DNA from 3 places in the Arthrobacter sp. 05T45 genome. Region 3 is predicted to be linked to each of the others. Evidence: riboswitches for the same ligand, from Rfam matches in the RefSeq annotation. Region 3 holds a riboswitch; each other region holds the start of a gene.
What was found. Region 3 has a riboswitch for S-adenosylmethionine ahead of AC1DGD_RS08350 (bifunctional o-acetylhomoserine/o-acetylserine sulfhydrylase). Riboswitches for the same ligand answer to the same signal wherever they lie in the genome.

Region 1: linked by a shared signal. The riboswitch ahead of AC1DGD_RS17395 (methionine ABC transporter ATP-binding protein) and the one ahead of AC1DGD_RS08350 (bifunctional o-acetylhomoserine/o-acetylserine sulfhydrylase) in region 3 are both predicted to bind S-adenosylmethionine.
Region 2: linked by a shared signal. The riboswitch ahead of AC1DGD_RS10120 (aminotransferase class V-fold PLP-dependent enzyme) and the one ahead of AC1DGD_RS08350 (bifunctional o-acetylhomoserine/o-acetylserine sulfhydrylase) in region 3 are both predicted to bind S-adenosylmethionine.

Annotation. Positions count from the first base shown of each region.
Region 1 is NZ_JBFTKI010000022.1:25,478-34,984, forward strand. It holds gene AC1DGD_RS17370 (CoA-binding protein) at 1-485, opposite strand, end outside; gene AC1DGD_RS17375 (O-acetylhomoserine aminocarboxypropyltransferase/cysteine synthase family protein) at 485-1,825, opposite strand; gene sfnG (dimethylsulfone monooxygenase SfnG) at 1,825-3,033, opposite strand; gene acs (acetate--CoA ligase) at 3,044-5,269, opposite strand; gene AC1DGD_RS17390 (CoA-binding protein) at 5,577-6,002, shown strand; SAM riboswitch class I at 6,100-6,190, shown strand; gene AC1DGD_RS17395 (methionine ABC transporter ATP-binding protein) at 6,330-7,139, shown strand; gene AC1DGD_RS17400 (methionine ABC transporter permease) at 7,132-7,797, shown strand; gene AC1DGD_RS17405 (LLM class flavin-dependent oxidoreductase) at 7,844-9,286, shown strand; gene AC1DGD_RS17410 (MetQ/NlpA family ABC transporter substrate-binding protein) at 9,319-9,507, shown strand, end outside.
Region 2 is NZ_JBFTKI010000007.1:133,616-143,122, forward strand. It holds gene AC1DGD_RS10090 (hypothetical protein) at 1-320, opposite strand, end outside; gene AC1DGD_RS10095 (fluoride efflux transporter FluC) at 408-776, opposite strand; gene AC1DGD_RS10100 (fluoride efflux transporter FluC) at 776-1,225, opposite strand; gene AC1DGD_RS10105 (metal-dependent transcriptional regulator) at 1,226-1,939, opposite strand; gene AC1DGD_RS10110 (Nramp family divalent metal transporter) at 1,956-3,242, opposite strand; gene AC1DGD_RS10115 (class I SAM-dependent methyltransferase) at 3,410-4,204, opposite strand; gene AC1DGD_RS10120 (aminotransferase class V-fold PLP-dependent enzyme) at 4,285-5,724, opposite strand; SAM riboswitch class IV at 5,759-5,872, opposite strand; gene hisN (histidinol-phosphatase) at 5,950-6,780, opposite strand; gene rsgA (ribosome small subunit-dependent GTPase A) at 6,857-7,972, opposite strand; gene aroA (3-phosphoshikimate 1-carboxyvinyltransferase) at 7,956-9,362, opposite strand; gene AC1DGD_RS10140 (DoxX family protein) at 9,370-9,507, opposite strand, start outside.
Region 3 is NZ_JBFTKI010000005.1:195,029-204,535, forward strand. It holds gene AC1DGD_RS08340 (MFS transporter) at 1-1,256, opposite strand, end outside; gene metX (homoserine O-acetyltransferase MetX) at 1,423-2,562, opposite strand; SAM riboswitch class IV at 2,574-2,689, opposite strand; gene AC1DGD_RS08350 (bifunctional o-acetylhomoserine/o-acetylserine sulfhydrylase) at 2,873-4,189, opposite strand; SAM riboswitch class IV at 4,251-4,366, opposite strand; gene AC1DGD_RS08355 (VOC family protein) at 4,536-5,174, shown strand; gene AC1DGD_RS08360 (CPBP family intramembrane glutamic endopeptidase) at 5,349-6,116, opposite strand; gene AC1DGD_RS08365 (histidine phosphatase family protein) at 6,217-6,897, shown strand; gene AC1DGD_RS08370 (amidohydrolase family protein) at 6,961-8,193, opposite strand; gene AC1DGD_RS08375 (NAD(P)/FAD-dependent oxidoreductase) at 8,205-9,389, opposite strand.

The DNA of each region.
Region 1 (9,507 bases), on a different contig from region 3:
ACCTGCCGCTTCGAAGAGATGACGCCGGTGTCGAATCCGGCAAGGTGCAGGCCGCCGTGGAACCGGGCATGCTCAATCTTCACGCAGCGGTCCATCACGACGTCGAGTCCGGCGGCCTCGGCCTCCTTGGCAACGTCCTCGTGCCAGGAGCCCAGTTGCAGCCAGAGGGTCTTGGCGCCGGCGGCAATGGCCTCGTCCAGGACGCCGGGCAAGTCGCCGTGCTTGCGGAACACGTCCACAATGTCCGGGCTTTCCGGCAGGTCCGCGAGCGACGGATACGTCGGCTGACCCAGGATTTCCTTCACCACCGGGTTCACGAAATAGACCTTGTACCGGGTGGAGGACTGCAGATAGGTGGCCACGAAATAGCTCGCGCGCGAGGGCTTGTCCGATGCGCCCACAATCGCGATCGACTTCGCCTGCCGCAGCAGGTTCAGGCGCTCCGGCGCCGAGGGGCCGGTCCAGGTCCGTTCTTCAACACTCATCAGTTCGCTCCGATCGTGCAGGCTTCAGCCTCTGCGGATGCATCCGGGGCTGCTGCTTCCGAGGCGGCGTCCAGTGCCTGGTCCAGGTCCCAGAGGATGTCATCGATGTCCTCGAGGCCCACGGAGATGCGGACCAGGTCCTCGGGGACACCTGCCGCCTCGAGCTGTTCGGGGCTCAGTTGCTGGTGGGTGGTGGACCCGGGGTGGATGACCAGGGTCCGGGAGTCGCCCACATTGGCCAGGTGTGAGGCCAGCTGCAGGGACTCGATGAACTTCTGCCCCGCGGCCCGGCCGCCCTTGACGCCGAACGAGAACACCGAGCCCGGACCCAGCGGCAGGTACTTCTGCGCCCGCTCGAAGTGCGGGTGCGAGGGCAGGCCGGAGAAGTTCACGTAGGCCACGCGCTCGTCCGCTTCCAGCCATTCGGCCACGGCCTGGGCGTTCTTCAGGTGCTCGTCGAGGCGCTGGGGGAGCGTCTCCACGCCCTGCAGCAGCTGGAACGCCGACTGTGGGGACAGTGCGGGTCCGATGTCGCGCAGCTGTTCGCAGCGCAGCTTGGTGAGGAACCCGTACTCGCCGAAGTTCCCCCACCAGGAGACGTTGCCGTAGGAGGCCACGGGCTCGGTCATGGTCGGGAAGTTGCCGTTGCCCCAGTCGAAGCGGCCGCTTTCGACGATCACGCCGCCGAGGGTGGTGCCGTGGCCGCCGAGGAATTTGGTGGCGGAGTGGATCACGATGTCCGCCCCGTGCTCGATCGGCCGCACGAGGTAGGGCGTGCTCAGGGTGGCGTCGACGACGAGCGGGACGCCGGCGTCGTGCGCCACCTTGGCGAGGGCCGCAAGGTCCTGGACCTCCGAGGACGGGTTGGCCACCACCTCCACGAAGATCGCCTTCGTGTTTTCCCGGACTGCGGCGGCGTAGTCCGCCGGGTCGGTGCCGGCGACGAATGTGGTGTCCACGCCGAAGCGGCGCAGCGTGACGTCCAGCTGGGTCACCGTGCCGCCGTAGAGCTGGGAGGCGGCCACGATGTGGTCCCCGGCCTGGGTCAGCGCGGCAAAGGTGATGAACTCCGCCGCCATGCCCGACGACGTCGCCACGGCGCCGATTCCGCCCTCCAGGGAGGCGATGCGCTCCTCGAACGCGGCCACGGTGGGGTTGCCGATCCGGGAATAGATGTTGCCGTATTTCTGCAGCGCGAAGAGGTTCGCGGCGTCCTGGGTGTCCTTGAACACGAAGGAGGTGGTCTGGTAGATCGGCACGGCGCGGGCGCCGTGCTCGGCGTCGGGGGTGCCGCCGGCGTGCAGCGCGCGGGTGCGGAATCCGAACTTGCGGTCAGCCATTACGCGTTCACCAGCTTGCTGGTAGTGCCGGCGTTTGCCGCCGGGGTCCGGGACAGGTCCAGTTCGGTGCCGTTCTTGCGGGCGAGGTCGGCCTCGAGTTCGCGGACGATCGGCAGGATGTCCTGGCCGAACGCGGCGACTTCCTCCTGGAAGTGGAGGTAGCCGGTCAGGAACAGGTTCACGCCGATCTTCTTGTACTCCACGATCCGCTCGGCGATCTGTTCCGGGGTGCCGATCAGCTGGGTCTTGAAGCCGTCGTTGTACTGGACCAGGTCCTCGAAGCTCGAGTCGGCCCACATGCCCTTGCCGTCCTTGGTGGCCGCCCCGGCTTCCTGGACGGCGGCGCGGAACCCCTCGACGGCGGGCTTGTGCGCCTTCTCGACGATCTCGCGGAGCGTGTCGCGGGCTTCCTTCTCGGAATCCCGGGCGATCACGAAGCCGTTGAGGCCGAACTTGGGGGAGGGGAGGGCACCTTCCGTGCCGCGACCGGCGGCACCTGACGCCGCCACGACGCCGGCGATGTTCTCCTTGAACCCGTCGAGGTCCTTGCCGTTGGAGAAGTACCAGTCAGCCACCCGGCCGGCGGTGGCCTGCGCGGCCGTGGAGTTGCCGCCGAAGAAGATCTCCGGGTGCGCCCGGCCCGGCACGTCCACCGGTGCCGGGTTCAGGGTGAAGTCGGTGATGTTGTAGTACTTGCCGGACTGGCTGTAGTCCTGCTCGGTCCAGAGCCCGCGGAGGACCTTGATGAATTCCTCGGTGCGGACGTAGCGCTCGTCGTGTTCGAGCCATTCGAGGCCGAAGTTGGTGAATTCGTCCTTGAGCCAGCCGGAGACGATGTTCACGGCGGCGCGGCCGTTGGAGATGTGGTCCGCGGTGATGATGTACTTCGCCAGCACGCCGGGGTGCCACATGCCCGGATGGACGGCGGAGATCACCTTGAGGCGCTCGGTGGCGGCCAGCAGCGCCAGGCTGAACGAGGTGGCCTCGTGCTGTTTGTCCGCGCCGTAGGAGGCGGCGTACCGGGTCTGGGTCAGGGCGTATTCGAAGCCGGAGTTCTCCGCGATCCTGGCCAGCTTCTTGTTGTATTCGAAGTCCCAGCCGGTGCGCTGTTCGATGGTGGATACCACCAGGCCGCCGGAGACGTTGGGGACCCAGTAGGCGAACTTGAGCGGTTCGGAAAGACGGGCGACGTTGCTGATCTCAGTCATGGGTGTTCCTTTACTTCCGGGTGGGGCTTGCTGGTGCCAGGATTTCCGCGGCGCGGTCGCGCAGCACATCCTGGATGCCCGCGATGGATGGTTCGTTCTGCAGCGAGGTGGTGTCGCCGAGCGTTGTGCCTTCGAACAGCTGGGTCAGCAGCCGGCGCATGATCTTGCCGCTGCGGGTTTTCGGCACGTCGGGAACGACGACGACGTCCCGCGGCTTGGCGATCGGCCCGATCTGCTTCGCGACGTGCGCCTTCAGCACACCCTGGATGTCGGGGGTGGCCGCCGAATCCTTCAGCACCACGAACGCGACGATCGCGTGGCCGGTCTTTGGGTCCGCGACCGGGCAGACGCCGGCCTCCACCACGTCCGGGTGGGTGACGAGCGCCGATTCGACCTCGATGGTGGAGAGCAGGTGTCCGGAGACGTTGAGGGTGTCATCCACCCGCCCGAGGATCCAGATGTCGCCGTCGTCGTCATACTTGGCGCCGTCACCGGCGAGGAACCAGCCCTGCTCGGCGTATTGGCGCCAGTACGAATCGAAGTAGCGGCGCGGGTTGCCCCAGACCGTCCGGGCGATCGCCGGGCCGGGGGAGTCCACCACGATGAAACCCTGGACGCCGGGCGGCACCGTGTTGCCGGCGTCGTCCACGATGCGCGTGCTGACGCCGGGCAGCGGGCGGGCCGCGCAGCCGGGCTTGAACGCGGCGTCCGTCGGTGCCGGGGAGAGGATGGTGGCGCCGGTTTCGGACTGCCACCACGTGTCCACCACGGGGGCGGTGCCGGCGCCGATGTTGGTCCGGAACCAGCGCCAGGCCTCGGGGTTGATGGCCTCGCCTACCGTGCCGAGAAGACGGATAGAGGAGAGGTCGTACGTGTCCGGGACGCCGTCCGGGAACCAGCCCATGAGGGAGCGGACCAGGGTGGGCGCGGTGTAATACTGCGTGACCGCGTAGCGTTCGATGATCTCAAAGTGCCGGCCCGGGTGCGGGGTGTTGGGCGTGCCCTCGAAGATGACCTGCGTGGCGCCGTTGGAGAGCGGGCCGTAGAGCTCATAGGTGTGCGCGGTGACCCAGGCGAGGTCGGCCGTGCACCAGTGCACGTCCTTCTCCCGCAGCGCGGGGTCGGGGTTGCTGAACAGGTGCTCGAAGCTCCATGACGCCTGTGTGAGGTAGCCGCCGGAGGTGTGGACCAGGCCCTTGGGCTTGCCGGTGGTGCCGGAGGTGTACATGATGAACAGCGGCGTCTCGGCGTCGAACGCCTCGGCTTCGTGAGTCTCGGAGGCGGTGCCGACGGCGTCGTGCCACCACACATCGCGGCCGGCGGTCATCGGGACGGTGTCCAGCTCGTCCGCGGGAGTGGTCCGGTTGACCACCAGGACGTGTTCGATGGCGTTGTCGCCGGAGACGGCGGCGTCCGCGTTGTCCTTGACCGGCACGGCGGTGCCGCGGCGGAACTGGCCGTCGGTGGTGACCAGGAGCTTGGCGCCGGTGTCCTCCACCCGGAACTTCAGGGCCTCGGCAGAGAATCCGCCGAAGACCAGGGAATGGATGGCACCGATCCGGGCCACTGCGAGGGTGATGATCACGGTTTCGGGGATGACGGGGAGGTAGATGACCACCCGGTCGCCCTTGGTGATGCCGAGATCCAGGAGGGCATTGGCGGCTTTGGAGACCTCGCGCTGGAGTCCGGCGTAGGTGACGGCACGGCGGTCGCCGGGCTCGCCCTCAAAGTGCAGGGCCACCTTGTCTCCGCGCCCCGCCGCTACGTGGCGGTCGACGCAGTTGTAGGCGACATTGAGCCTGCCCCCTTCGAACCAGGTGATCTGCGGTCCGGTGCCGGCCTCGACGTCGGCCGGGACCCGGCGGTGCGCGGTGTGCCAGGGCTTGGTTTGCTCCGTCGCGCCGCCGGGCAGGTCCGCCCAGTCGAGGCGGAGAGCCTGGGTTTCCCAGAACGCAACCGTCTCTGCCTGGACAGTTCCCGCGGTCGCGGCGCCGCTGTGCCGGGGAAGGTGGTTTCCGGAGGTGGTGCTGCGGTGACGCGCCGGCCCATCGGCGGGGACGCCGTGCACTGCGCCGTCCGTGGACTCGTTCAGGGACCATCCCGAAGAGCCGCGAGAGGAGCCGGCCGCGTCACGCAGCCCTGCTTCGTTCGCCGTCGCGTCCGAAGTGGTTTGGGGGAATGCCTCGGACGCAGGCCGGGCAAAGGTGGGCAGGGCGGAAGAATTCTCAGGGGTCATTGCTGCACTCCATCGGTCCTGGCAGTAGCACCCTTGGTTGCTCCGGCTCCCTCGAATTTCACCGAAGGAGGGCGGAGCGGTGGCGTGGGAATGGTCGTCCCACGTCACCGGGGGGTTGCTGCGGCGTCATCGATCCAGGTCTCTCGGCCGCTCGGGATGGTCACTACCTACTAGAACTTCAGATGCACGATTCCACAAAATCGGCGTCCGGGAGCGCCGTAATATTCGTTCACCCGGCGTGGGTCCGACCCAAATCATTCATTTATTCGACAATTGCCCGGAAAGGTCGCAGGAGTAAGGTTGATGCATGGCCCATGTTAACGATCCGGCAGTCATTGACCGCCTCATGCGAACCAAAGGCACGTGGGCGGTGGTCGGCCTCACCACCAACGAATGGCGCTCGGCGTATGAGGTCTCCCTCTATGTCCGGGACCGGATGGGCATGACCATCATTCCGGTCAACCTTCCGGGCGACGACGTCCACGGCGAGAAGGGGTACCGTTCCCTGACTGACATCCCGGCGGAGAAGCACCCGATCGACGTCGTGGACTGCTTCGTCAACTCCCACAGGGTGGGCGCAGTCATAGACGAGGCCATCGCAGTAGGCGCCAAGGCCGTCTGGCTGCAGCTGGGCGTCTTCGACGACGCCGCGACGGACCGGGCCAAGGCCGCCGGGCTGGACGTCGTCGTGAACGCGTGCCCCGCCCGCGAAGGCTGGCGCGTGGGCATCTAACGGCCCGGGAATGACGATCAACAGATCGGGAAGAGTCGGTTACAAAATGTGACCGGCTTTTTCTGTATCCGGCCTCCTGCCGTGTGAGATGGACTCGTAACCATCCCGAGCGGCTGAGAGATCTGGCTCCGTGACGCCGCAGCAACCCCCTCCTTTGAGGACGGTGCTACCGCCAGGACCGATGGAGAACCACTGTGTTCTGAGGCTCCCCGGCTTCGCTCAGCGCTGCCCGGAAGCCAGGACCCAGGGCTTTCCTCGGGCGAGCCCGGAGGAAATCATGAACACGCAGACAGCGGCAGCGCCGCGGCCCCGAGCAGGTGGGGGCCTGTGATCGAGATCCAGAACGTCAGCACGTCATTCGCTTCGGCCGCGGGACCTTTCACGGCCGTCGATGACGTGAGCCTGCACATCAGGCGGGGCACCATCCAGGGCATCATCGGGTTCTCCGGCGCCGGCAAATCCACGCTGCTGCGCAACATCAACCTCCTCGAGCGCCCGACGTCGGGCCGCGTCCTGGTGGACGGCATGGACCTGGTGACCCTGTCCGACGCCGAGCTCCGGACCAAGCGGCATGACATCGGCATGATTTTCCAGCACTTCAATCTCCTCAACAACCTCACAGCCCAGGAAAATGTGGAGCTGTCCCTGAAGTTCGCCGGCGTCGGGAAGGCGGAACGCCGGCGGCGGGCCGCCGAAACCCTGGAAATCGTGGACCTCGCCGACAAAGCGGGAACGTATCCGGCCAAACTCTCCGGGGGCCAGAAACAGCGGGTGGCGATCGCCCGCGCCCTTGCCACCGGGCCCAAAGTGCTGCTCTGCGACGAGCCGACGTCGGCCGTGGATCCCCGGACGACGTCATCGGTCCTGCAATACCTGGCCGACGTCAACGCCGAATTCGGCATCACAATCGTGGTGGTCACCCACGAGATGAATGTCATCAAGGCCATCGCGGACAACGTCGCGGTCATGGAAGAAGGCCGGGTGGTGGAGCAGTTCGACCTCGCCGAACTCCAGCGCCCCGGTTTCCACCCGGCGACGTCGATCGGCCGCTACCTGGTCTCCGATGAGATCCAGCTGGACCGCTCCGGGAGGGGCACCCACACCACAGCCGCGTCGGAGGGCCTGATCAATGTTTGACCGCATCCTGGAAGTCCTGCCCGAAATCGGCGTCGCCATGGGACAGACCCTCACCATGCTGCTGGTGGCCATCCCGCTGGCGGTGCTGCTCGGGACACCGCTGGGTGTCCTGCTCTACACCATCGGTCCCAACGGGCTCAAGCACAGGCCAAAGCTGCACCGGGTCCTGGACGGGCTGGTCAACCTGCTCCGCTCGTTCCCGTTCCTGATCCTGCTGATCGCGATCATTCCCGTGACCAGGTTCATTGTCGGCACGACCATCGGCACGGCCGCCGTCATTGTCCCGCTGACCCTCAACGCCATTCCGTATTTCGCCCGCTTCGTGGAACAGAACCTGAGCCAGCTCGGCGGCGGAGTGGTCGAAGCGGCACGGTCCATGGGCGCCAGCCGGTCCCAGATCGTCCGGGACGTCCTGATTGTGGAGGCGAAGCCAGGACTCGTCAGCTCCATCACCATCATGACCGTCAGCTTCATCTCCTACTCGGCGATGGCCGGACTGGTGGGCGGCGGCGGAATCGGCGACTTCGCCATCCGGTACGGCTATTACCGCTACGAAACGCCGCTCATGATCACCGCCATTGTCCTGATGATCCTGCTGGTCACCATCGTTCAGCTGGGCGGATCCTATGTTGCCCGCCGCCTGGACAAGCGCCTCTGAGCGCCGGCAGCACCCTCGTCCCACCTCCCACAGCGGAAAGCACCCCATGACTTCAACACCCAGTACCCGTTTCGACGGACCCCGCCCGCGCCTGCTGATCAGCGCCTTCGTGATGAACACGTCCAGCCACATCATGGGCGGCCAGTGGCGGCGCCCGGAAGCCCAGCAGCACCGGTTCAACGAACTCCAGCTCTGGATCGACCTGGCCCGCCAGCTCGAAGGCGCCAAGTTTGACGCGATCTTCTTCGCCGACGTCGTCGGTCTCTACGGCGACTACGACGGCGGGTGGGCATCGCTGCTGAAAAAGGGCCTGCAGGTGCCGTCCAACGACCCCCTCATCCTGCTGTCCGCGCTCGCCACGGGAACGCGGGAGATCGGGCTGGCCGCGACGTCGTCGGTGATTCAAAGCCATCCGTTCCAGTTCGCCCGGCAAATGTCCACGCTGGACCACATCAGCGGCGGCCGCGTGGCCTGGAACATCGTCACCAGCGTGCTGGAAAACGCGCACCGGAACTTCAACGCCACCGAGCTGACCAAGCATGACGAACGCTACGACTGGGCGGACGAATACGTCGAGGCCGCCTACAAATTGTGGGAAGGGTCCTGGGAAGACGACGCGCTGCTCCGGGACAAGGCGACCGGGGTCCACGCGGACCCGGAGAAAGTCAGCAAGATCTACCACCGCGGGCCCCGGTACTCGATCGACGGACCCCACCTCGCGGCCCCTTCGCCGCAACGCACCCCGGTGCTTTTCCAGGCCGGGAGCTCCGGCCGCGGCCAGCAGTTCTGCGCCGCCAACGCCGAGGCCACCTTCACCCTCGCGCCGAGCACCGAGGTGGCCGCGAAGTACACCGCGGCCGTCCGGGAACAGGCCGTTGCCGCCGGCCGCCATCCGGATGACGTGAAGTTCCTCCAGGGCATGCACTTCGTGGTGGGCGGCACCGAAGCCGAGGCGAACCGCAAAGCCGACGAGCTCGAGGACAGCCTGGACATTGAGGCCCTGCTGGCCCACGTGGGCGGCGGGTTCGGCGTCGACCTCGGCGGCCTGCCGCTGGACACCCCGCTCGGGGACCTTGAAACGGAAGGCAGCCAGGGACATCTCACGGCTATCCGCGCCTCCGTCCGCGGCGGCAACCCCACCCTCCGCGACATTGCGCTCTACCGCAGCCGGGCCAACCGGGTGGTGGGAACGCCGGACCAGATTGCCGACCGTCTCGAGCAGTGGCAGGACGCCGGAATCGACGGCATCAACATCATCAACCAGACCATCCCCGGCTCCTACACCGACTTCATCGACGGTGTGCTGCCGGAACTGCGCAGCCGCGGCCTCGCCCAGACCGGCTACGCGCCGGGAACCCTGCGCGAGAAGCTCTTCGGCGCCGGGCCGCGGCTCAACGGACGCCATCCCGCGGCGGCCTTCCGGGGAGCCTTCACCGATTTCTCCGCGGCGGCCGAAAACCAGCGCGTCAGCGTTACCGCCCAGTCATAGCCCAGCGCGAACCACCACAAAGGACCAAGACCATGCAGCGTAGAAATTTCCTCAAATATGCCCTCGCCGGCGCCGGTGCTGTCTCCGCCGCAGCACTGACCGGCTGCGGCCTCACCAACCCCGGCGGTGCCGGCGCCAGCGGCGGCAAGACGATCAAGATTATCGTCACCGAGTCCGCCCCGTACCAGGAACCGACCAAGCTGGCCCAGAAGCTGCTCGCG
Region 2 (9,507 bases), on a different contig from region 3:
CCGTCGTACACACTGCGCACGAGCCCGGGCCCGAGCACCGGGATCTCGCGTGCCTCGTGGTGCGCGCAGCAGACGTAAGTGAACTCCGGCCACCATTTTTTGGGCCGGGCCGCTTCGGAGAATCCGCAGACGGCACAGGTGAGCTGGACCCAGACGGGCCGCTTGCCGGTGCGGTTTGCCTTGGACTGGACCAGCCACGCCGGCGGGTTGTCCAGCAGCTCGCCCAGCTCGGCCTCGGACAGCCGGGGCGGGATGCCGTGACGGTGCGCCATTTCCAGGGGAATGTCGAGGGTCTGGGCTGCTTCACGTCGGGTAACCATCCTTCAACGATACGGGAACGACGGCGGCCCGAAGCCACCAGGGCGCCCCGGTGTTACCCTCGACACACCGGCGGCGGGCTAAGGTTTTCAGCCCGCGAGGGCAAGCCCAAGCGCGGCGGCCGCGAGCCCCACGAGAAGGTTCGCGCCGATGTTGAGCGCCGCCGCCCGGTACCGCTCTTCGCTGACCAGGCGGACCGTCGCGGTGGTCCATGAGCTGAAGGTGGTCAGGCCGCCGGCGAGACCGGTTGCGATCGCGGCGTGCCAGTCGGTGCCCAGCTCCAGGTGGCCGGTCAGGCCGACGGACCAACCGATGATGAAGGATCCGGCGACGTTGACCGTGAACGTCGCCCAGGGCCAGTGCGGTCGGGAGCCCTGATGGTGCGCAAACCAGGAGTCGACGGCGAACCGCAGGAGTGCTCCCGCCACCCCGCACGCCCCGACCAGGAGCGCGGTCATCATTGGGCACCGCCGCGGAGGTCTGCAATCGCCTTGCCGGTTTTCCAGCCGGCCGCCGCCGCCCCGAGGCCCAGGACCAGCGAGAGCCCGAGGTAGGCCAGCCACGTGGCATGGAAGCCGCCGCGGATCTGCTGGTCAATGGCAATCACCAGCGCCGAAAAGGTGGTGAAGGAACCCAGGAGGCCGGGGCCGATGCCGGCCCGCAGCCAGAAAGCCGTCTGCGGCCGCGCGATCCAGAGGGTGGTCAGGGTGGCCAGAACGAAACTCCCGGAGACATTGATCGCCAACGTGGTCCACGGCACCCCGCCGGCGCTTTCGGGAAAAATCAGGCCGGCGCCGAAACGCAGCTCGGTTCCGATCAGCCCGCCGACGGCGACGGCGGACCAGGCCTTCCACCCCGGCACGCCGGGGCGCGGCACGGCCCGGCGCTCGTCCAGCGCACCCTTCACTCAGCTCTCCGTGACGCTGCAGCCGGCGTGCCCAGCATCGCTGTGGACCCAGAGGGCCGAGGCGACCTCGTCGGCGAAATCGAATTCGCGCGGTGCCGCGGCGGAACCGATCCGCACTACCATGGGGCCACCGAAGGGACGCCGGCCCACCACCTCCACTTCGGCGTCGAGGTCGATGTCCTCTGCGGCGAGATAGCGCAGGAGCTCCGGGTTCTCGTCGCTGATCCGGGTGATCCGGCCGGTGTGGCCGTCGTCGAGTTCGCTCAGGCGGTGGGCGGCGGGCATCAGCACCGAGCCGTCGGCTGCCGGAATGGGATCGCCGTGCGGGTCCCGGGTGGGGTTCCCCAGCTTGGCCGCCATGCGTTCAATAAAGGTGTCCGAGACGGCGTGTTCCAGGAGTTCGGCTTCGTCATGGACCTCGTCCCAGCGGTACCCCAGCTCGCGGACGAGGAAAGTCTCGATCAGCCGGTGCCGCCGGACCATGGACAGGGCGAGCCGGACTCCATCGCTGGTGAGCGTGACGGCGCTGTAGGGCTTGTGGTCCACGAGGCCCTGGTCCTTGAGCTTGCGGACCATTTCCGAAACCGAGGAGTTGGCGACGCCCAGGCGCTGCGCCAGCTGCGTGGAGGTGATGGGCTTGCGCTGCCACTCGGTGAACGAATAGATGACCTTGACGTAGTCCTCGATCGAGGAGGAGGGCGTACTGGTCTTCACAGACCTAAGCCTACCGTCAGCTGCTTCCGGAGAAAGTGAGCCACAGCAGCACCAGGTTGAGAGCCACTACGAGCACCACGCTGATGATGGCGGCGACTCGGAGGGCCGGGCCGTCGGCGAACCGGCCCATCAGGGCTTTGTTGCTGGTCAGCACCACCAGCGGGACCAGGACAAAGGGAATCCCGAAGCTGAGGACCACCTGGCTCAGGACGAGCGCCCAGGTGGGGTCGAAGCCCACCGCCAGCAGCACGACGGCGGGGATGAGGGTCACGACGCGCCGGGCCATGACGGGGATCCGGATCTTGAGCAGGCCCTGCATGATGGTGCCGCCGGCATAGCAGCCCACCGAGGTCGATGCCAGGCCTGAGGCGAGCAGCCCGACCGCGAAGATCACGCCGACGATCGGGCCGAGGTTGGCGGTGATGGCGGCGTGCGCGCCCTCGATCGTGTCCGTGCCTTCTTCGCCGCCGAGGGTGGAGGCGGCCAGGAGCAGCATGCCGATGTTGACCAGTCCGGCGATCGCGAGGGCGGCCACGACGTCGAACCGGGTGGCCCGGACCAGGCGCGCGATGGCCGCCGGGGGAACATGCAGGTGTTCGTCCGGCCGGTGCCGGTCCCGGGACAGGGCCGAGTGGACGTAGATGGCGTGCGGCATGACGGTGGCCCCGAGCATGCTGGCGGCCAACAGTACGGTGTCCGGTCCCTGGAAGCCGGGCATGAGCCCGGCCAGGGCGGCTCCCGGATCGGGCGGGCTGATGAACAGCCCGGCCAGGAAGCCGACTGTGATGATGCCGAGCAGGAACATGATGATGAATTCGAACGGCCGCTGTTTCTGCCGGGCCTGGACCGCGAGCAGGAGCATTGACACGGCGCCGACAATCAGGGCGCCAAGGGGGAGGGGCAGGCCGAAAAGCAGGTACAGGGCAATTGCGCCGCCCACCACCTCCGCGAGATCGGTGGCGGCGGCGACAACTTCGGCCTGCACCCAGAAGGCGCGGCGCCAGAACGGCTTGAGCCGTTCACCAAGGATCTCCGGAAGGCTCTTGCCCGTGACGATCCCGAGCTTGGCGGACTGGTACTGGACGAGCACGGCCATGACGTTGGCGGCCACGAGGACCCACACCAGCAGGTAGCCGTACTGCGCTCCGGCGGTCAGGTTGGCGGCCACGTTTCCGGGGTCCACGTAGGCGATCGACGCCACGAAGGCCGGTCCCAACAGGCCGATCAGCGCCCTCCGGGCACCCGGGTGTTTGTAAGTGGGGGCGTCCTGCGCCGGTTGCCCGTGTCCCGTTAGCTCCAGCACTGCCAGCTCCTGTGATTGGCGCGTCGGCGTTGACGCGATGATCGGCGCCGGCCGGAAAACAGCCGGTGTCAAAGTTTCGTGTGCCTATAAGAAATTATTAGGCATACCGAAACAATAAGCCCGGCGGGCGCTGCGTGCAATCCGGGGGAATCCGGGGTGAGCGTGCATCAGGCCCGGAAGGCCCGCCACGTCTGGGTCACGTATGGCAGCCGGAGCACCTCGCCTGGGGTGTGCCCCAGATGCTCGTGCAGGTACCAGGCGAGGTTGGCTGTGACCTTGGCCCGGGTGGAGTCCGATGCCGCGAGATAGTAGCTGCGGGACTTGGCCAACTCCTGGATGTCCTCCGCCGTGACGGAATCCTCCCAGCGCGTCAGGTGGCTCTCCAGTCCGGTGAACTCGGGGCCCACGGCCGGACGGAAGTTTGGCTTGTGGACGTCCCCTGCATGCATGATCCGGGAGAGCCGGTGCACCCAGGGCACGCTGGTGTCCAGCTGGTTCCAGATCAGGCCCAGCACGCCGTGCGGCCGCAGGATCCGGGCAATCTCGGTGCTGGCCAGGCCGGGGTCGCACCAGTGCCACGCCTGGGCGACCGTGACCAGGTCAAAGGACTCCGGCTCGAGACCGGTGTCCTCGGCGCTGCCCTCGATGGCGGTGACGTCCGGCAGGGTCCGGCGCAACTGCTCAAGCATGTCGGCAGAGGGGTCCACGGCCACCGTGGCCAGTCCGCGTACTGCCAAAAGGGAGGTGAACTTCCCGGTGCCAGCGCCAATGTCCGCGGCGTCCCTGGCTCCCGCCGGGACCAGCCAGTCGGCTGACTCCTGCGGATAGCCGGGGCGGACGCGCTCGTAGTGCTCCCCGCCGTCCTGGAAGCTTTGTCCGAGTTCCTGGCGCCGCTCGCTGTGCAGCTTCGGTCCGCTGTGGAGCCTAGCTCCGCTGTGCAGCCTGGGGCCGGCGCTTGCCACGTGCGATCTCCTTCGGGAAGGTCCTGCTGGTTTCAGATACCTTTCGAATTTACCGCACCCGCGCCGGGCCCCGATCCTGCCTAGTCGAGGGTGCAGGGCGCAGCGCCGGCGGTGCCCGGGGTGTTCGGCGCCCAGTGGGGATAGCTGCGGGTATCGTTGGCCGGCACCCAGCGGCCCGCGTCCACCACGTAATCCCAGCCGAGTCCGTTCTGCCGCAGCTGCTGCAGGCCGGCCAGCAGGCGTTCGGCGTCCTCCAGCCGTGAGCCGAGGCCGAAGCTGGCCCGCAGGGAGCCGGCGGGCAGGCCGAGCCGCTTGAGCAGCGGGTGGGCGCAGAAGCGGCCGTCGCGCAGGCCAATGCCGTGTTCGGCCGACAGGTAGGCGGCCACCAGTCCGGCGTCGTAGCCTTCCACGGAAAAGTTCACGACGCCGATCGTGCCGGTGTCCGGCTGATCGCCTCCAGTGGAAGAAGCGAAGGAAGAATCGGAAGCCGAATCGGCAAAGATCCGGTGCACGGTTACTCCCTCGATGCCCTGGAGGCCCTCGACGAGGAAGGACCGGATGGCGTCCTCGTGGGCCTGCCACTGCTCCGGGTCCAGGGCCGCAATGACCTGGGTGGCACGGGCGAGGGCCGCCGCGCCGAGGACGTTCGGCGAGCCGCCCTCGTGCCGGGCAGGTCCCGTGGTCCAGCTGACGGAGTCGAGCCGGGCATCGCGAACCGCGCCGCCGCCGGCCAGGTGCGGGGTGCCGGCGTCGAGCCAGTCCGTCCGCCCCACCAGCACGCCGGCGCCGAACGGGGCGTACAGCTTGTGTCCCGAGAAGGCGAGGTAATCGACGTCGTCCGCGGCGATATTGATCCGCCGGTGCGGGGCGAGCTGGGCGGCGTCGACAACGATCCTGGCGCCGTATTCGTGCGCCAGTGCGGCCAGGGTCCGGATCGGGAGGATCTCCCCGGTGACGTTGGAGGCGCCGGTGACGGCCAGCAGGCCGACGCCGCCGCGGGCGAGTTCGTCGCGCAGCCGGTCCACGGTGGCCGCGAGGGTGGCGGCGGCCACGACGCTGCGGTGCGGGACATTCTGCCAGGGCAGGAGGTTGGCGTGGTGTTCGATGTCGAGGTAGAGGACCTCGCCCGCGGGCCGCCCGTCGCGCAGCGGCAGGCAGCCGGCCAGCAGGTTCAGGGAATCGGTGGTGTTGCGCGTGAAGATCACGGAATCGCCGGGCCGGCCGCCCACGAAGTCCCGCACGATGTCCCGGGCGTTCTCGTAGACGGAGGTGCTGATCTGTGATGCGTAGCCGGCGCCGCGGTGCACGCTTGCGTAGTACGGCAGGATTTCGTTCAGGTAGGCCGAGACCACGGACAGGGCCGGTGCGGAGGCGCCGTAGTCGAGGTTGGCGTAGCGCGCGTGGCCGCCGGTGATCAGCGGGGCCTGGATTTCGGCCCCGGTGACGGCTGCCAGGGGGCGGGCCGCGAGGGCAAGCCGTGCATGGAATTCAGGGGCAACGGGGAAAATGGCAGTTGTCATGGGACCTCACTCGAACAGGACCCCACACCGTGGGAATCCGCGCTTGCCGGGTCCGTTCCGGACCGGCCAGGTCGTCACCCGGGGCACCCCACCGCGACTGGAGGGTTGCCGGCCAGCAAACCGGGGTTTAGCGCTGGCACTCGTGACCTGCATCGAGCGTAGGACATCGGCGCAGCCGGGGAAAAGGCGGCCGCCGATTGTGAAGCGGATTATTACGGGCGCGGATCAGTTGTTCGGGTGGGCCTGGAAGAGGTCGTCGAGTCCGGGGTTGAGCCGCTTGAGGACTTCCGAGTGCAGGATCGAATTGGTGGCCAGGGCGTTGCCGCCGAAGGGGCCGTCCTCGCCTTCGAGTGAGGTGAAGCGGCCGCCGGCCTCGGTCACGATCGGCACCAGGGCGGCCATGTCGTAGAGGTTCAGCTCGGGTTCGCAGGCGATGTCCACGGCGCCCTCGGCCACGAGGCAGTACGACCAGAAGTCACCGTAGGCGCGGGTCCGCCACACTTCCTCGGTCAGGCCCAGGAACTCGTCCAGGTTCCCGCGTTCCTTCCAGCCGCCAAGGCTGGAGTAGGACAGCGAGGCGTCCTCGAGATTGGAGACGTTGGATACCTTCAACCGTGTGGCGGCGGCGAGCGAGCGGCCCGTGTAGGCGCCTGCACCCTTGGCGGCCCACCAGCGCTTGCCCAGTGCCGGCGCGCTGACGACGCCGACCACCGGCTCGCCTTCATCGACGAGGGCGATCAGGGTGGCCCAGACCGGGACGCCGCGGACAAAGTTCTTCGTGCCGTCGATCGGGTCGATGATCCACCGGCGGGAACCGTGGCCCGAGCTGCCGAACTCTTCGCCCAGGACCGCGTCACGCGGACGTGACCGGGAGAGCTGGCCGCGGATGGCCTCTTCCGCGGATTTGTCGGCATCGGTGACGGGTGTGAGGTCGGGCTTCGTCTCGATCCGAAGGTCGAGCGCCTTGAAGCGGCTCATGGTCTGGGAATCGACCGAATCTGCCAGTACATGGGCAAGGCGCAGGTCATCGTTGTAGCTCGAAGCGGGTTGGCTCATGGTTCCAAACTACCGTCAAACCGGGCCGCTGGGCGGGAGGCCGCGGCTCGGCGCCGCCGCCCCGTTGCCGGTCCGGCTAGGAGACGGTGCCCAGTTCCTTGGTTTCCTGCGCTTCCATCCGCGGGTCCGTGCCCAGCAGCCGGCGCAGGGACGCGAGCCTGGCCGGTCCCGAGGGCCCCGCGTGCCCGGCCGCAACCCACTTGTCGACGCCGCAGTTGACGGCGGTGGAGTCATGCTTGCAGCCGCGTTCGCAATCATCGGTGCCCGGTTCCAGGTCCGGGAAGGAACGCAGGATCCGGTCCGGGTCCACGTGGGCCAGGCCGAAGGACCGGATGCCGGGGGTGTCGATGATCCAGCTGCCGGCCGGGGCATCGTTGACTTTGAGCGCCAGTGCCGAGGAGGACGTGTGGCGGCCGCGGCCGGTTACCGCGTTCACGCCTCCCGTGGCCCGCTCGGCCCCGGTCAGGGCGTTGACCATGGTGGACTTGCCGACGCCGGAATGGCCCAGCATCACGGTGACCTTGCCGTCGAGGTAGTCGCGCAGCTGGGACACCGCGTCCTTGTCGAGCCGGGCGGAGAGCCCGTCGTCGGAGCGGGCGTCGATGCCGGAAGCGGCGGAGTCTGCGGTCTTGGAGATGATGACGGGGAAGTCGAGGTGCTGGTAGTTGGACAGCAGCTCGGCGGGATCCTTGACGTCGGCCTTGGTGACGAGCAGCAGCGGCTCAATGCCGGCGTCGTATGCGGCCACCAGCGCGCGGTCGATGAAACCGGTCCGCGGCTCGGGGTTGGCAGCGGCGACCACCACCACCAGCTGGTCGGCGTTGGCCACGACGGCACGTTCGATCGGGTCCGTGTCGTCGGCGCTGCGGCGCAGCAGCGTCTTGCGGTCCTGGATCCTGACCAGCCGCGCCAGGGTGTCGGGCTCGCCGGTGACATCCCCGACCAGGGAGACGAAGTCGCCGGCAACCACCGGGTTGCGGCGCAGTTCCCGGGCCCGGGCCGCGATGATCTTGCGTTCGTCCGCGGTCCCCTCGCCGACGACGGCGGTGTAGCGGCCGCGGTCAACGGTGATGATGCGTCCGGTGACGGCGTCGTCGTAGCTGGGCCGGTCCTTGGTGCGGGGCCGTGTGCCCTTCTTGTTCGGCCGGATCCGGACGTCGGACTCGTCCCAGGAATCAGTGCTGCGTGCCACCGGCGGTGTCCTCATCTGCGGCGGGTCCCTGGGCCAGCATCGCTTCCCAGAGTTGCGGGAAATCGGGCATGGTTTTGGCCGTGGCTGCGATGTCCTCGACTTCCACGCCGGGTACGGCAAGGCCGAGGATGGCGCCGGCGGTTGCCATGCGGTGGTCCGCGTAGCTGTGCACCACACCGCCGTGCAGCGCGGCCGGGCGGATGATGAGGCCGTCGGGGGTTTCTTCGGCGTCGCCGCCGAGGCGGTTGATTTCGGCGACGAGGGCGGCGAGCCGGTCCGTTTCATGGCCGCGGAGGTGGGCGATGCCGCCCAGCCGTGAGGGGCCGGTGGCGAGGGCGCACAGCGCGGCAACGGTGGGGGCGAGTTCGCTGGTTTCGTCGAAGTCGCCGCCCTTGATCTCCGGGCCTCCGCTGACGGTCAGGGTGCCGCCGTCAACCGTCACCGTGGCGCCCATAGCGGTCAGGATTCCGCGCCAGAGATCACCCACCTGGGTGGTTTCCGCAGGCCAGTTCGGGATCCGCACGGTGCCGCCGGTGGCCAGGGCCGCCGCGAGGAAGGGTCCGGCGTTCGAGAGGTCCTGCTCGATCCGGACGTCGAAGGCGCGGATCGGGCCGGGGGAGACAACCCAGTGGTTCGGCACCGAGTCGTCGACCGCCACGCCCACGCCGCGCAGCACGGCCACGGTCATGTTGATGTGGTCCAGGCTCGGCACGGGCTTGCCGACGTGCTCCAGGTGGAGTCCCTCGGTGAAGCGCGCCCCGGCCAGCAGCAGGGCGGAAACGAACTGGGACGAAGCGCTGGCATCGATGACCAGGTGGCCGCCGCGCACCTCGCCCGAGCCGAGCACCGTGAACGGCAACGACGACGCCGGACCGCCGTCGGGTGCGGTGACTGCCACACCCAGGCCGGCGAGGGCCTCGATAATGGTGCCCATGGGGCGTTTGCGGGCGTGCGGGTCGCCGTCGAAACGGGACTCACCGCGGCGCAGCGCGGCCACCGGCGGCACAAAGCGCATGACCGTGCCGGCCAGGCCGCAGTCGATCGCCGTGTCAGCCGCCGCGGTGTCCATGCTGATCGGGACGATTTCCAGGTCGGGGCCGAAGGCGCCGTCGCCGGGCACTTCCGTGACGGTGGCCCCCAACTGCCGCAGGCCCTCAACCATCAGCGCGGAATCCCGGGAGTGCAGGGGAGCCCGCAGCCGGGAAGGTCCGTCCGCGAGGGCCGCGAGCACGAGGTACCGGTTGGTCAGGGACTTGGATCCGGGAACGGTGACAGTGGCATCGACCGGCCGGGCGGCGAAGGGGGCGGGCCAGTGCGGGCCGGCGTCGGCTGCATGGGCGCCGGCAGGGTGGGACGGGGCAGCGGCAGAAGAGGGGGTGGTGCCAGTCATTACCGTCTTAGGCCCCGGCAGAGTGGTCTACGGCCTTGCGGACGACTTTGTCGGCCTTCTTCAGCTGCTTGTTGGTGGTCTTGCGGGCATCGGCGGCGAGGTGTCCGGCGCTCTTCTTGGCATCGGCGGCCAGGTGCCCGGCGCG
Region 3 (9,507 bases):
AGGAGGTAGATGGCGACCGGGACCGAGGACTTGTACTGGCTCAGGAGCGCGACGGCGATGATCGGAGCCAGCGAACCGGCCACAATCGAGGTGACCTGGTAGCCCAGCGAGACACCGGAGTAGCGCATCCGGGTCGGGAACATTTCGGCCATGAGCGCCGGCTGGCCGGCGTACATCAGGGAGTGGAACAGCAGGCCGATGGTGATCGCAGCGAGGATGATGAAGTCGTTCTTGGTATCCATCATCGGGAAGGCGAAGAAGCCCCACGTGCCGCCGAGGATGGCGCCGGCCATGTAGACGGGCTTGCGGCCGACGTTGTCCGAGAGCCTGCCGACCATCGGAATCACGGCGAAGTGGACGAGGTGCGCCACGAGCAGCAGCAGCAGGATCCGCGAGGTGTCCGTCTGGACGACGACCTTCAGGTACGTGATCGAGAACGTGACCACGAGGTAGTAGAGGATGTTCTCGGCGAAGCGCAGGCCCATCGCGGTGAAGACGCCGCGCGGGTAGCGGCGGAATACTTCGGCCACGCCGTAGCCCTTGTTCTCAACCTCGACTTCCTTTTGCGCCTCCAGGAAGATGGGGGCGTCCTGGACCTTGGTGCGGATGTAGTAGCCGACCAGCACGATCACGGCGGAGAGCCAGAAGGCGACGCGCCAGCCCCAGCTGAGGAAGTCGGCGGAGGACAGCACGGAGGACAGTGTGAACAGCACGGCGGTGGCGAGCAGGTTGCCGAGCGGAACGGCAGACTGGGGCCAGCTGGCCCAGAACCCGCGGGACTTGCTGGGGCTGTGCTCGGCGACGAGGAGGACGGCGCCGCCCCATTCGCCGCCGACGGCGAAGCCCTGGGCGAAGCGCAGGAAGACCAGCAGTGCCGGGGCCCAGTAGCCGATCTGCGCGAAGGTGGGCAGGCAGCCCATCAGGAAGGTGGAAACGCCCACCAGGAGGATGCTGACCTGGAGCAGCTGCTTGCGGCCGAACTTGTCGCCGAAGTGGCCAAAGACGATGCCGCCGATCGGGCGGGCGACGAATCCGACGGCGTAGGTCAGGAACGCGGCGATAATGCCGTCGAGTTCCGTGCCCGAATTGGGGAAGAACGTCTTGCCGAAGACCAGCGTGGCGGCGGAGGCGTAGAGGAAGAATTCATACCACTCCACCACCGTGCCGGCCATGGAGGCCGTTACTACCTTCTTCAGTCCGGACGTTTTGACGTCCGGCTCGTCTGCGCGCGTTGTCGCGGCGTTTTCCGTGCTCATGTGAACTCCTTCGGTGTCGCCTTCGACACCCTGCGGACCATTGGACTGAGGACGCCCGTGATGTAGGGCACATGGCGTCATTCCCCATGAGTATGGACGCTCCCGCCCCGAGCCTCAACGGCCATTAGTGCAGAGCGCATCTGCAAAAATGCACAAGCGGGCCGGCCTAGTGGCCGAAGAAGGTCTCCCGGAGCTGCCCGCTGAGCTGGCCGATTTCGGTCAGGAAGCCGTCGTGGCCGATCGGCGCTTCAATGATGTGCAGTTCCGGGCCGCCCGGCAGGGCCTCTGCCAGTTGACGGGACTGGGCCGGGAAATACAGGCGGTCCGAGTCCACGGCCGCCACCAGGAATTCGGCGGTGGCCGGGGCCAGTGCCTCCCCGAGGCTTCCGCGCCCCCGGCACACATCGTGGCTCATGAGGGCTTCGGTGATCGCGATGTAGCTGTTCGCGTCGAAACGCCGGGCCAGTTTGCTGCCCTGGTGGTCCAGGTAGCTTTCCACCTGGTAGCGCCCGCGTCCGGCCAGCGATCCGGCTTCCAGGGGCGTCTCGGACTCCTGGGCGTTGCGGCCAAACCGGCCGTCCAGTTCGGCCGCTGAGCGGTAGGTGATGTGCGCGATGCGCCGGGCGAGGGCGAGCCCTGCTTCGGGTTCCGGGCCGCCGTAGTAGTCCCCGCCCTTGAAGTGGGGGTCCTGGCGGATGGCCAGCGTCTGGGCCTGCGCGAAGGCAATCTGTTCGGCGGTGCTGCTGGCGCCGACGGAAATCACGGCGCAGCGCCGGACCCGGCCGGGAAACGTGACGGCCCATTCAAGGGCGCGCGCGCCGCCGAGCGAGCCGCCCAGCACCGCGTACCAGCTGCCGATGCCCAGGGCATCGGCCAGCCGCGCCTCGGCGGCGGCGGTGTCCCGCAGGGTGACCAGCGGGAACCGGGATCCCCAGGGGCGCCCGTCGGGGGCCGGGGTGGAAGGTCCGGTGGATCCGTAGCAGCCGCCCAGGATGTTGATCGAAACGACGAAATACTTGTCCGTGTCCACGGGAGCCCCGGGTCCGGCGAGCTGTTCCCACCAGCCGGGCTCCCCGCTCTCGCCGCGGGTCACGTGTGTATCGCCGGTCAGGGCGTGTTCAATGAGCACGGCGTTGGAGGCGTCCGCGTTCAGGGTCCCCCAGGTCTCGTAGGCGAGCACCACATCCGGCAACGGAGTCCCGGATTCGAGCTGCAGATCACCGATCCTGACGAACTGGACGGTCCCGTCAGGGGTCCGGGATGGTTTGGTTTCGGGAACACCCGTGCGGGTGACGGCAATCGTCATGTGAGGACCTATCTTCGCGCTTGCCCGCCGTCAGCTGACCGGCAGGCCAGGTCTTCACCCGGGGCACCCCGCCGCAAAAGGAGGGTTGCCGGCCAGCAAGCCGGGGCTGTCGCTGGCACTCATGACCTGGTACGAGTCTACGAAACGGGGTGCGGAAATGACGAAGATTATGACTTCCATGTGACAGCCGGACCCGTCAGCACCGCAGACTCCCCACCTTTGACAGCCGTGACTGGCGGGTCGCCCCGGAGTGCCGGCGATTCCCGGTGTCATGCCCGTAAAGGTGGGGAAATTCGGCGTGGGCTTCGGCCTAGGCGGACTTGGCCGCGCGGAATCCGGCGTCGAGGTCCGCGAGGATGTCGTCAATGTGCTCCAGTCCCACCGAAAGCCGCACCAGTCCGGGGTTCACCCCGGCGATCACCTGCTGTTCGGGCGAGAGCTGGCTGTGGGTGGTCGACGCCGGATGGATCACCAGCGACCGGACATCGCCGATGTTCGCGACGTGCGAGTGCAGTTCGAGGGCATCGACGAACCGCTTGCCGGCCTCCGCTCCCCCGGCAATGTTGAACGCCACGACGGCGCCGGTCCCCTTGGGCCCGTACTTGCGGCCGCGCTCGTACCAGGGGCTGGACGGCAGCCCGGCGTAGGCGACCGATTCGACGTCGTCCCGCCCCTCCAGCCAGTGCGCCACCTTCGTGGCGTTGGCCACGTGGCGCTCGACGCGCAGGCTCAGCGTTTCGATGCCCTGGGCGATGAGGAAGGCGTTGAACGGGGACACCGCGGAGCCGAGGTCGCGCAGGAGCTGGACCCGGGCCTTGAGGATGTAGGAGAGGTTCGCGCCCAGCGCGCCGTCGGCTCCGAGGTCGCGGGCGTAGACCAGGCCGTTGTAGGTGGGGTCCGGGGTGTTGAAGCCGGGGAACCGCTCCGGGTCCTTCCCGAAGTCGAAGTTGCCGGAGTCCACGATCACGCCGGCGATCGCGGCGCCGTGCCCGCCGAGGTACTTGGTGGCGGAATGGACCACGATGTCCGCGCCCCACTCGATCGGCCGGATCAGGTAGGGGGTGGAGAGCGTGTTGTCGACAACCAGCGGCACGCCGGCCTCGTGCGCCACCCGGGAGACGCCCTCGATGTCCAGGACGTCCTGGCGGGGGTTGGAGACCACTTCGCCGAAGAACAGCTTGGTGTTGGGCTGGACGGCGTCCCGCCACTGGTCCAGGTTGTCCGGGTCCGCCACGAAGGTCACGGAGATGCCGAACTTCTTCAGCGTGTGCGCGAGCAGGTTGTAGGTTCCGCCATAGAGGCTGGGGCTGGCCACCACATGGTCCCCGGCCTCGGCGATATTGAGGATGGCGAACGTCTCGGCGGCCTGGCCGGAGCTGAGCAGCAGCGCCGCGAGACCGCCTTCCAGGCTGGCGACGCGCTGTTCGACGGCGTCCTGGGTCGGGTTGCCGATCCGGGTGTAGATGGGCGCGAGCTCGGCGAGCGCAAAGCGGTTCGCGGCGCTTTCGGCGCTGGGGAACACGAACGACGTCGTCTGGTAGATGGGCAGGGAACGCGCGCCGGTGGCGCTGTCCGGCTCCTGGCCGGCGTGGATCTGGCGGGTTTCAAAGGACCAGGCGTTGGACATTGGTGCTCCTCGAGTCACTGGGCACAGCACCGGCCTGGGCTTTCGGCCCGAACCGGAACAGGCGCCGCGCTTGCCCTCCGGCGGGCGCCGGACGGCCAGGTCTTCACCCGGGGCACCCCACCGCGATACGAGGGTTGCCGGCCAGCAAGCCGGGGCTGTGCGCTGGCACTCATGACCTGACTTCAGTGTAGGAATGGCGGCGGAGCCCTGGATAGCTTTGTGACGAAGATGAAGACGGCCGCCGTGACGGAGCATCCGGGGCGCCGCGTTCCGCGCCCCAGGACGTCCCATGACGGTTAGGGGAGCCTAAGCTGAGAGGTCCATCACAAAGTGCCAAGATGATGGCATGCGCATGGATCACGTCTCTTACGCCTGTGAACACGATGGCTTGGCAGCCACCACTGAACGTATTGCGTCTGCCCTCGGCGTTGAAGCCGTGAAGGGTGGAGTGCACCCCCGTTTCGGGACACGCAACATGATTATCCCGCTCGCGGGACACAAGTACCTGGAAGTCGTGGAGGTCCTGAACCACCCGGCCTCCGACAAGGCCCCGTTCGGCCAGGCCGTCCGGGCACGCTCCGAGGCCGGCGGCGGCTGGATGGGCTGGTGCGTCGAGGTTGACGACCTGGCCCCGTTCGAGGAGCGGCTCGGCCGCGCCGCCGTCAACGGCAACCGGAAGTTTCCCGATGGCCGCGAACTGGTCTGGAAGCAGATCGGCATCCTGGGGCTCATCGCCGACCCCCAGGTGCCGTACATGCTCAAGTGGGAGGGCGACCCGGAGTTGCACCCGTCCAACGCCTACGCGAGCGATGTCAAGATGTCCGCACTGACCATTGCCGGTTCGGCCGAGCGCGTCACGGAGTGGCTGGGCGAACCGGTTGAAAAGCCGCTGGAAGACGTGGCCGTGAACTGGATCGCGCCGCACGGTACTCCCGGCATCCTCTCTGTCACCTTCGAGACCGCCTCCGGAGCGGTCACGATCTAACGCTCCACCCGCCCCACGCTTCGGCCGCCATCTCTTAGGTGCCAACGATGTCACCTAGGAGACGGCGGCCGAGATCATTTAAGGCCTGCTCCTAAAAGCAACGCGGGGCCACTTCGCGCCCGTCCGGGGGCTCCGGATGGGCCCGAAGGGACCCCGCCTTGCTTTGCGAGGAACTCAGCCCAGGCCCACGGCCTTGCCGAACAGGCTGAACCCCACGAACGCCACGGTGTCCAGGATGGCGTGGGCGATCACCAGCGGCATCACCCGTTTGGTCCGCGTGTAGACCAGCGCGAAGACGACGCCCATCACCGCGTTGCCGATGAACGGCCCGAACCCCTGGTACAGGTGATAGCTGCCGCGGAGCAGGGCGCTGGCGGCGATGGCCGCCGGCACGCTCCAGCCCAGTTTCCCGAGCCGGTCCAGCAGGTACGCCACCACAATCACTTCCTCGACCACCGCGTGCCGGATCGCGGACAGGACCAGCACCGGCACGGTCCACCAGTACGCGTCCAGGGCGCTGGGGATGATCGCCGTCGTGATCCCCAGCGCCCGGCCGGCGGCGTAGAGCCCCAGGGACGGAATGCCGATGAGCGCGGCGAGTCCGAGACCCTGCAGGAGGTCCTTGCCGGGCCGGGCGAAGTCGAAGCCGATCCTTCGGAACGCCGAGGTTCCGCGCTCACCGGCCGGCCAGTGCTCGGTGAGGAAGTAGATCACCAGGGCCACCGGGACCAGGGCGAAGATGATGTCCAGCAACTGGTAGGTGAGGTCGAAGTATTCGCGTGCGCTCTGTGAGCGGTTCAGGGTGGATGTCCCCTGGGCCAGCGGCGCCGTGGTCATCTTGTCCAGCAACTGCACCAGGGAGTAGATCGCGGACTGCCCCAGCGACAACCCCAGGACAATCAACACTTCGAACCGCAGCCGACGGCGGGAGGGAACCAACATGGTTCTATCTTGCCTGCACTTGCCGATAGTTTGCTGGTGCCCGCATGGTGCCGGCCGCGCCGGCACCCCCGGCTTTTTGGGAGCCCTATGCTTGGGGATTATGAGTGCGCCCCGGAAAATCATCATGATCCGGCACGGCCAGTCTGCCGCCAATGCCGACACCTCGATCTACAACCGTGTTCCGGACTACCGGATCCCGTTGACCGCGCTGGGCCTGGAGCAGGCCACCGCGGCCGGGGAGGAGGTCCGGCGCCAGCTGGACGGCCGCCCGGTGTGCGTCTACGTCTCCCCTTACCTGCGCGCCTACCAGACCCTCGAGGCGCTGAATCTCGGCCCGCTCGTGGAGCGGGTGATCGAGGAACCGCGCCTGCGCGAACAGGACTGGGCCAACTTTCAGATCGCCGGCGACATCGAGGACCAGAAGGAGCTCCGCAACGCCTACGGGCACTTCTTCTACCGCTTCCGCGAGGGCGAGTCCGGTTCCGATGTGTATGACAGGATTTCTTCCTTCATGGAAACCCTGCACCGGCACTGGTCCCGGCCCGGCTATGCCCCGAACGCGCTGTTTGTGACGCACGGATTGACCATGCGGCTGTTCTGCATGCGCTGGTTCCACTGGTCGGTGGAATATTTCGAGTCCCTGAATAACCCCGAGAACGCCGAGGTCCGCACCCTGCTGCGCACCTCGCACGGCAAGTACGAGCTCGACAAGCCCTTCACGCAGTGGGAGAAGAGGCGCGTGGACGAGACCGTCCTCGACGCACCGCCCATGATGTTCTAGGGCGGCCCGTCCGGGGCCGGAGCCAGCCGGGTCAGCGGACCGGCTCGCTAACGGACCGGCTGGCTAACGGACCGGCTGCGCTACACCGGCGCGCCACACCGCGTGCGTCAGGGGGATGCCTGGCCGGTAGGCCAGATGCGTGGCGGAAGGTGCGTTGAGCAGGTGCAGGTCCGCGCGGTGCCCGACGGCGATCGAGCCCACCGCGCGTTCGCCGTCGGCGTCGTTCCCAGACTCCCGCCCCAGGGCCAGCGCGCCGCCGTAGGTCGCGGCGCGCACCGCCTCGTGGACGCTGAGCCGCATCTGCAGCACGGCGGTGGTGACGCAGAACGCCATGGAGCTGGTGTAGGACGTGCCGGGGTTGCAGTTGGAGGCCAGCGCCAGCTGCACACCGGCGTCGAGCAGTTCACGGCCGGGGGCCAGCGGCTGCCGGGTGGAGAGATCGCAGGCCGGCAGGCACGTGGCGACCGTGCCGCGCTGCCCGGATCCGGGCGTGCCGCTGCCGCCGGCGGCGTCCCAGCCGGACCAGCTGCCGGCAAGGGCATCGACATCCGCGGCTGAAAGGTAGTTCACGTGGTCCACGCTCGCGGCGCCGACTTCCACGGCCAGCCGGACGCCGGGGCCCTCGCCGAGCTGGTTGCCGTGGACGCGCAGCCCCAGCCCGGCGGCCTTGCAGGCCAGCAGCACCCGGCGGGACTGGTCCTCGTTGAACGCGCCCTGCTCGCAAAAGACGTCGGCCCAGCGGACGTAGGGCAGGACTGCGGTGAGCATCGGCCCGCAGACCAGCTCCGTGTATTCCTCCGCGTCCATCCCGGCGGGCACAAGGTGCGCCCCCAGGTAAGTCACCTCGTCCGCCACGGTGGAGGCGATGCGGGCGCTGCGGGCCTCGTTCTCGAGGTCCAGGCCGTAGCCGGTTTTGGTCTCCAGGTAGGTGGTGCCCTGCGACACGGCCTCCGCGACGCGGCCCATCGCCAGCCGGGTCAGGTCGAAGTCGCTCGTGCTCCGGGTGGCGCCGGTGGTGACGGCGATCCCGCCGGCACTGTAACTCTCCCCCGCCATCCGGGCCTCGAACTCGGCAGTGCGGTCCCCCGCGAAGATCAGGTGCGTGTGCGAGTCGACCCAGCCCGGGAGGAGCGCCCGGCCACCGGCATCCACCCGTTCGTCCGCGGCCGGGGCGTCGGCCGCGGGCCCGAGCCAGGAAATCCGCTCCCCCTCGATTACCACCGCCGCGTCGCGGAGGACGCGGTGTTCCGCGTCCTGGGTCATCAGTTCGGCGACATTGGTGATGAGGGTACTCATGGATCCATTCTTCAGCGCCGGATGGACCAGCGGGTCGCGGCCAGCGCCTCCGCTGTCCGGGATGCCGGACTGGCCTCGGTGGACGGGGGCACAGCCAGGGGCACAGCCGGGGCCAGGGCCGGGGGCACAGCCGGGGTCAGGGCCGGGGCCAGGGCCGGGGCGGTGCCCTGGCCGGCGAGGATCAGCCCGGCGGCCAGTTCCGCGACGCCGGATGAGGTCTGGAATCCGTACCCGCCCTGGCCGGCGAGCCAGAAGAATCCGGTGGCCTCGGCGTCGAACCCCACCACCGGGACGCCGTCGGCCGCCTCCGTCCGCAGCCCCGTCCAGGCCGTGCGGACGTTCCGGATCCCGAGCGTCGTGACCTCGTTGAGCCGGGCGATGACCCGTTCGATGTCGCCGGGATAGGGCCGGGCGTCCTCGGGTCCGCTCGGCACGTGTTCGGCGGGCGAGATCAGGACCTGGCCGTTGTCCGGCCGGAAGTAGAAGCTGTCATCGGCCGCCGCCACCATCGGGCTGGCTTCCGGGAGGGGATTCTCGACGTCGACGATCGCCGCGGTGCGCCGGTACGGCTGCAGGCCCAGCTTCTCGACGCCATTGAGGACGGCGAGCTCGTCGGCCCAGGCACCGGCGGCATTGACCACGACGGCGGACTGGAAGCCTTCCTGCCCGGCGCCCAGTTCCCAGCCGGTGCCCAGCCGCTGGGCGGAATGGACCCTGGCGCCGGTAATGATGTCCACGCCGCCGGCCACGGCGAGCCGCCGGTGGTCCTCGAGCAGCACGGGGGCGTTGCAGGCGAAGGACCCGGTGTCCAGCCCGGCGGCGCTGAACGAATCCGGGACCAGGGCCGGGCACAGATCCAGTGCCTCGGCGTGGGTGATCCGCTGCATGTGTCCGCTTGCCTCCGCCCGGACGGTGGCGTCGTCCCCGATCAGCATGAAGCTGCGCGGGGTGAGCACCGGTTCCGGACGTTCGGCGTCCTGGGCCGCGATGAGGTCGAGCGTCCGGACGGTGAGCTCCTGGACCACAGGCGGTCCGTAGCTGGGAATCAGTTGCCGGGCTGAGCGGGCCGAGGTGTGGTACGCCAGGGTCTGCTCGGCTTCGATCAGGGCCACGCTGCAGTGCCCGGCCAAGGCGGAAGCAAGGGACAGGCCGGCGATCCCGCCGCCGACAATTACGACATCGTAATGAGCTGACATGATCCCATCCTTGCAGATCGTCGGGTCAGGTGATCACGTCCCGGTATCCGGCGTTTGCCGCAACCTGCGCCCGAGCGAGCAACGTCAATCGGGTCCCACAGTCATCACCTGCGCCGTT